Regions from separate parts of the Pandoraea commovens genome, predicted to be linked through region 1. Evidence: predicted binding sites of a transcription regulator. Region 1 holds the regulator's gene; the other holds the start of a gene.
What was found. The regulator NrdR, encoded in region 1, represses ribonucleotide reductase genes. The targets are predictions, from matches to a motif close to CACNANATNTNGTG.
Positions count from the first base shown of each region.

Region 2: a site for NrdR is predicted at 1,672-1,685, ahead of NTU39_RS23735 (ribonucleoside-diphosphate reductase subunit alpha). Genes of this name have one in related genera too.

Region 1 is NZ_CP102780.1:4,190,049-4,193,467, forward strand. It holds gene NTU39_RS18845 (autotransporter outer membrane beta-barrel domain-containing protein) at 1-371, opposite strand, end outside; gene NTU39_RS18850 (hypothetical protein) at 253-1,419, opposite strand; gene nrdR (transcriptional regulator NrdR) at 1,929-2,411, opposite strand; gene glyA (serine hydroxymethyltransferase) at 2,429-3,419, opposite strand, start outside.
Region 2 is NZ_CP102780.1:5,270,025-5,273,443, reverse strand. It holds gene NTU39_RS23745 (DUF1269 domain-containing protein) at 1-443, shown strand, start outside; gene ampD (1,6-anhydro-N-acetylmuramyl-L-alanine amidase AmpD) at 951-1,550, shown strand; gene NTU39_RS23735 (ribonucleoside-diphosphate reductase subunit alpha) at 1,925-3,419, shown strand, end outside.

The DNA.
Region 1 (3,419 bases):
CTGCCCAACCCGAACGCGACACCCACGAGCGCGTTCTGATTGAGGCGTTTGTCGACACCAAAGGCGCCGTCGATGCCCGAGATCGAGAAGCTCTGTTCGCCGTCACTTCGATTCGCGCCCGCGCCCTTGAACGAGCCCCAGACCGACACGCCGTTCTGGCCCGCGCGCTGCCCGTTGGTTGCATTGCAGTCGGGCAGCGAGCCGCCCGCGAGCATACGCGTCTGCATGCTGCTGCGAAAGGCGTCTGACGCGTTATGAGCAGCATCCGCATTGTTCACAAGCGATTCGCCCGAGAGCATGCGCGCCGCACGACGCTGCTCGGCGGAGCCTGCGGGAAGCAGCACCAACTGCCCGAGGACTGCACCGCCCACCCGGCCCTCGATGATGTCGTTGACCGGCCCACAACGTCACGTCCTTCGCATGCGACGAGACGCCGATGCCACCGTCGGCAAAGTGCAGCGTGCCTCCCTTGCCGACCGTGACGCCGAGTCGGCCTTCGCCCCCTATCTTCCGGTGAACATTCAGCGTACCGCCGTCGACCCGCACATCGTGGTCCGCTGACCCGCGCGCGTGGAGCGTGCCCACGTCGCGCACGCCGCCCGTTCCTCCGATCGCATCCGACTCCTCTCCCGAGCGACGGGTGAATTCAAGAATGCTGTCCTTGCCAAGCGCATTGTGGGTGTCGGTCGTCGCGTCCGCCCCCATGAAATTCGTCAGATGTCTGTCGCTCCACGTCAGCGCCCCCCCAAGCGTCGCTACGTTCGACGTGGTGACGCGGAGCTGACGGGTATTGGTGAGTCCATTGAGCTCGACCTCGGACGTCACACCTTGCACGCGGTCGCGTTTCGTCCCCAGCAGACGCGCTTCGCGCTTGAGCGCCTCCAACGCCTGTTCACTGTCGGCGAGAAAACGAGCATGCTTTGCGACCTCCGTTTCCAGTGCCTTTTGCGCACGATCGATGTCGTCTTGCCGACCACCCCCTGCTGCGGCAGCGGCTTCTTCGAGCTTTTCCTTAAGCGCCGACAGTGCAAGCTTTTGCTTACGACCCGCATCGGTAAGCAGCGCATCTTCGATCTTTAGATCATCGGCAATGGAGGACGCCAGATGCTTGAAAGATTTCTCCCTATCCTCGTTCCCCACAGCATCGGCAACAACCTTATTTACCAAAGACAATTGAATATCGATTCCATCGGCAAAACGTGATGTAATTCTCGCCCTATCGATATCCCCCCTTAAACCTCCGATTGCACTCGCAATTTCCGAAATTCGATCATTGCGATTAATTTCCCATTGTGCAAGCTGCTGTGGCACCGCTTGCGCTTGAACGTAGACGGGCAACACGGCGGTCACCACCGCTGCAACTGCCACACAAATCTTCGTCTGACGCAGGACATTCGACTTCGGATGATTCCTTTGCATTCGATAAATCTCTTATTTCAATTCACATCAAATAGCGAATTAACTCGCTATCGCCAAAACGGCGACACGCCTGCCACCATCAAGGTTGTGAATTCTAGAGACGAACTATCGAAATCCTGTCAACTCGGATAATTTTTAGTACTTACCCTATAATTCAATCAGAATTTTCATTTGGGATCATTCTTATAATAATCATTTAAATATCTTCAGAGTCATCCCAAAACAATGTTTATTCCGCTTCTTATTTCCCCAAAAGCGTCGATGCGTACAGCGCCCGCGCAACAGCGTGACAGCACCTTTCAGCCGCGTCCCATGCGTGAATTTCGGGTAGTTCCACGTCGAGGATGTCGGTCATCAACGTATGAGGATGCCGTGCGGATGCCCATAAAAAAACCCGTCGCGCCCTTTCAGGCTCGACGGGTTTTTCGTCATTCATTCGACCGGCGAGGGCTTTCCCCACCTAGGTCTGTCCGGCAGTCTTAAACGCTGGCAGCGTATGCCTCCCGTGCTCAGGTCACCGGCTTGCGCTTGGGCTTGACGTCCGGACTGTCGATTTCCTCAAGGACATCGCGGAACTCTGCGATGTCTTCGAAGCTTCGATACACCGACGCGAAGCGGATGTACGCAATCTTGTCCAACCGCTTCAACTCGCGCATCACGAGTTCGCCGATGCGCTGGCTGATCACTTCACGCTCGGCACCGGCCAGCAGCTTGTACTCGATGCGCGCAATCGCGGCATCCATCGCTTCGGCACTGACAGGGCGCTTGCGAATCGCCAACTGCATACTGGCGCGCACTTTCGCGCGGTCGTACTCGGCGCGACTGCCGTCTTTCTTGACGACGACCGGCATAGCGAGTTCGACGCGCTCGTAAGTCGTGAAGCGCTTGTCACACGACGGGCATTTCCGACGCCGCCGGATGGCGGCGCCGTCTTCCGCTTCACGCGAGTCGATGACCTGCGTGTCGTCGTGCCGGCAGAACGGGCAGCGCATGCGTGCGACGCCGTGGCTTAGCCGTAGACCGGGAAACGCTTGGTCAACTCAGCCACTTGTGCGCGCACGCGGGCCAGGTTTTCAGCGTCTTCCGGGTTGTCCAGCACGTCGGCGATCAGGTTGCCGACCTTTTCTGCTTCGGCTTCCTTGAAACCACGCGTGGTCATCGCCGGCGAGCCCAGACGGACACCGCTCGTCACGAACGGCTTTTCCGGATCGTTCGGAATCGCGTTCTTGTTGACGGTGATGTGCGCTTCGCCCAGCGCGGCTTCGGCAGCCTTACCTGTGATGTTCTTGGCGCGCAGGTCGACCAGCATCACGTGCGATTCGGTACGGCCCGACACGATACGCAGACCGCGCTTGACCAGCGTCTCGGCCATCACGCGTGCGTTCTTCGCGACTTGCTGTTGGTATTCCTTGAATTCCGGCGATGCGGCTTCCTTGAACGCGACGGCCTTACCGGCGATCACGTGCATGAGCGGACCACCCTGAATGCCCGGGAAGATGGCCGAGTTGATCGACTTCTCGAACTCCGCCTTCATGAGGATCACGCCACCGCGCGGGCCGCGCAGGCTCTTGTGCGTGGTCGTGGTGACGAAGTCGGCGTGCGGCACCGGGTTCGGGTACACACCCGCGGCGATCAGACCGGCGTAGTGCGCCATGTCGACCATGAAATAAGCGCCGACCGACTTGGCGATCTTGGCCATGCGCTCGAAATCGATCTTCAGCGCGAAGGCCGAGGCGCCTGCCACGATCATCTTCGGCTTGTGTTGTTGCGCCAGCTTCTCGGCGGCGTCGTAATCGATGTCTTCGGCTTCGTTCAGGCCGTAGCTCACGACGTTGAACCACTTGCCCGACATGTTGACCGGCGAACCGTGCGTGAGGTGACCGCCGTGCGCGAGGCTCATGCCCATGATCGTGTCGCCCGGCTTGAGCATGGCGAAGTACACGCCCTGGTTAGCCTGCGAGCCCGAGTTCGGCTGCACGTTGGCGGCTTCTGCGCCGAAC
Region 2 (3,419 bases), 1.1 Mb from region 1:
TCGCCCGGATCGAGGAGCGTCACATCCACTTTATGGCACGTGACGAAATGGACCTGGAGGGACTGCACGAGGCTAACCTGCTACAGACTTCCGATATCGTGCACGGCGCCGAAGCCGGGCTCGTGATCGGCGGCTTCTGTGGTCTGGCAGTCGGTGCAGTCGCGGCGTTTTTCCCCATCGTGGGCACACGTCCCCAATGGGAGTTGATGATCGTGACGGCACCGCTCGGCGCGCTGTTCGGCGCATGGGTGTCGAGCATGATCGGTGTCTCGGTGCCTAACTCGCGACTCAAGACGTTTCGTGAACCGCTGGAGCGCGGCATGATCCTGCTGATGGTGGATGTGCGCGAGAGCCGCGTCGAGGAGATTCGCGAGATGCTCAAGGAGCATCACCCCGAAGCCCATATGGAGGGCATCGAGGCCGCGATTCCGGCGTTCCCCTGAAATCGAACGGAGGGAGACCAAGGACAGTGACGTTATTGCGAGTGCCAACGCGTTTTACCGGCCGGCAACGGCCATTAGCGTCGCACCTGTGAGCGGCGCGGGATGGTGTCCGTGTTGTATGACACGAGAGCGGTGCCATCCCCGGGCGTGGACACGCCCACGGAAGCCTCTCGGCCAGGTCAGGCGAGGGGCTTCTTCTTTGGGAATTTCCTTTTTATTTTTCGACTTGTTTCGGACGAAGTCCCACACGACACTGGGACTTCGCCTGCCTCGCGGCGGACTTCCCGACCGGGCCGGTCACCGGCGACGTCACGCCAAGTGGGCTACAATGCCACCCCTCGCTCTACGGGAGTTCGTTGTGCCCGTCATGCTCCAGTCATCTGCGTCCCCTAACGTTTCGCTCCGGTCGTTTGCCCCGCTGCTATCTGTTCGATCGTCTCCATCGACGCGTAGATTCGGGTGGCGCAGCGGCGTCGACGTCGCAGCCGCGCGTTCGCGAGGTGACGCATGAACGCACCGGACAAACTGCCCGCGCTCACACTCGACGCCGAAGGATGGGTGCGAGAGGCGGAGCGCCTGCCGTCGCCGAACTTCGACGTGCGTCCGCCGGGTATGCCCATCGGTTTGCTCGTGGTCCACAACATCTCGCTGCCGCCGGGGCAATTCGGCGGCGACGAGATTCCGGCGTTCTTCCAGAACCGGCTCGATCACGATGCGCATCCGTTCTTCGACGAGATTCGCGGCGTGCACGTGTCGTCGCATTTTCTGGTGCGTCGCGATGGTGCGTTGCAACAGTACGTGTCGTGCGATGCGCGGGCGTGGCATGCGGGGGCGTCGTCGTTCGAGGGACGCACGCGCTGCAACGATTTCTCGATCGGCGTCGAATTGGAAGGGACGGACGACGTACCTTTCACGGCGGCGCAGTACGCGACATTGGCGGCGCTTACGCGTGTTTTGCGTGAGCATTATCCGATTCAAGCCGTGGCCGGACATGCCGATATAGCACCTGGTCGGAAGACGGACCCGGGGCCGCACTTCGAGTGGCAACGGCTGCGTCGGATGGCCGCGCTGGCGCCGGAGGCGCTGCCGTTTCAGAAGGCAGATTAACCCTCACCGGGTGGCAGGTTTTGCTTGACACGAAGACCCGACGGGCCTTCCCGGGAATGAAATTTTTGAGTTTGCGGAGTGCGTCATCTCCACTATACTTAGTGCCAATCCGGCCCCCAACCACTACATATAGTGGTCAGTGACCGGGAAGCAAGATCCATCAATACCGTGCTTGTCCTGCGGCGTTTTGTGGGGCGGCACAGCAGCAAAGCCGTGCAGCGGACACCTCGAACCCTTGGCCGTCCGTCGGTCGTGCGGTGTTCAGCACTTCGCTCCATCGGCGCCCCCAGGGCGCATTTTTGCCGACTTCAGTACTCAGTATTGCTGGTGGAAGTGCGCTAACAGCACCATCTCATTGGAACGGGAGTTTTTACATGCAGACTAACGAAAACCTCACCCGCCCGAACCCGACGCCCGCCGCGAACGCTGGCAGTGGCACGGGTGCGTCGGCGCCCCAGACGACGGGCGCATTCGAGCCGGCAACCAACGCCGACTTCAAAGTGATCCGACGCAACGGCACGGTGGTGGGTTTCGAGCCGTCGAAGATCGCAATCGCCGTGACCAAGGCATTCCTGGCAGTGAACGGCGGTCAGGGTGCGGCTTCGGCGCGCGTACGCGAGCTCGTGGAACAGTTGACGGAAAACGTCGTGCGCGCATTGGTGCGCAGCCGCCCGAACGGCGGTACGTTCCACATCGAAGACATTCAGGATCAGGTCGAACTCGCGCTGATGCGTGAAGGCGAGCACAACGTCGCCCGCGCCTATGTGCTGTACCGCGAGAAGCGTTCGCAAGAGCGCGCTCACGCTGGCGAGACCACGCAAGAGGCGGCAACGCCCGACGCCCCGGTGCTCAATGTCACCGACAACGGTGTGACGCGCCCGCTCGACATGGCGGCACTGCGCGGCGTGGTGAACGCAGCCTGCGACAATCTCGGCAGTGAAGTCACCGCCGAGCCGATTCTGGCCGAGACCATCAAGAACCTGTACGACGGCGTGCCGCTGTCGCAGGTCTACGATTCGGCGATCCTCGCCTCGCGTACCCTGATCGAGAAGGAACCGGCATACAGCCAGGTCACCGCACGTATCCTGATGCACACGATCCGCCGCGAAATCCTCGGCGAAGAAGTGCCGCAGGGCCAGATGGCTGCGCGTTACATCGAATACTTCCCGCGTTTCATCAAGCAAGGCGTTGACGCCGAACTGCTCGACGAGCAACTGCTCTCGTTCGATCTGGGCAAGCTGGCCGCCGCGCTCGACGCCAACCGCGACCTGCAATTCAACTACCTCGGCCTGCAAACGCTGTACGACCGCTACTTCCTGCATATCGATAGCCATCGCATCGAAATGCCGCAGGCGTTCTACATGCGTGTGGCCATGGGTCTGGCACTGAACGAAGTCGAGCGCGAAGCGCGTGCGATCGAGTTCTATCAGATCCTGTCGAGCTTCGACTTCATGAGCTCCACGCCGACGCTGTTCAACTCGGGCACGCGTCGCTCGCAGCTCTCGTCGTGCTATCTGACGACCGTCTCGGACGATCTGGAAGGCATTTACGAAGCGCTCAAGGAAAACGCACTGCTGTCGAAGTTCGCCGGTGGTCTGGGCAACGACTGGACGCAGGTTCGCGCACTCGGCTCGCACATCAAGGGCACGAACGGAAAGAGCCAGGGCGTGGTGCCGTTCCTCAAGGTGGTCAACGACACGGCCGTAGCCGTGAACCAGGGTGGCAAGCGCAAGGGCGCGGTCTGCGCCTACCTGGAAACGTGGCACCTGGACATCGAAGAATTCCTGGAACTGCGCAAGAACACGGGTGACGATCGTCGCCGTACGCACGACATGAACACGGCGAACTGGATTCCCGATCTGTTCATGA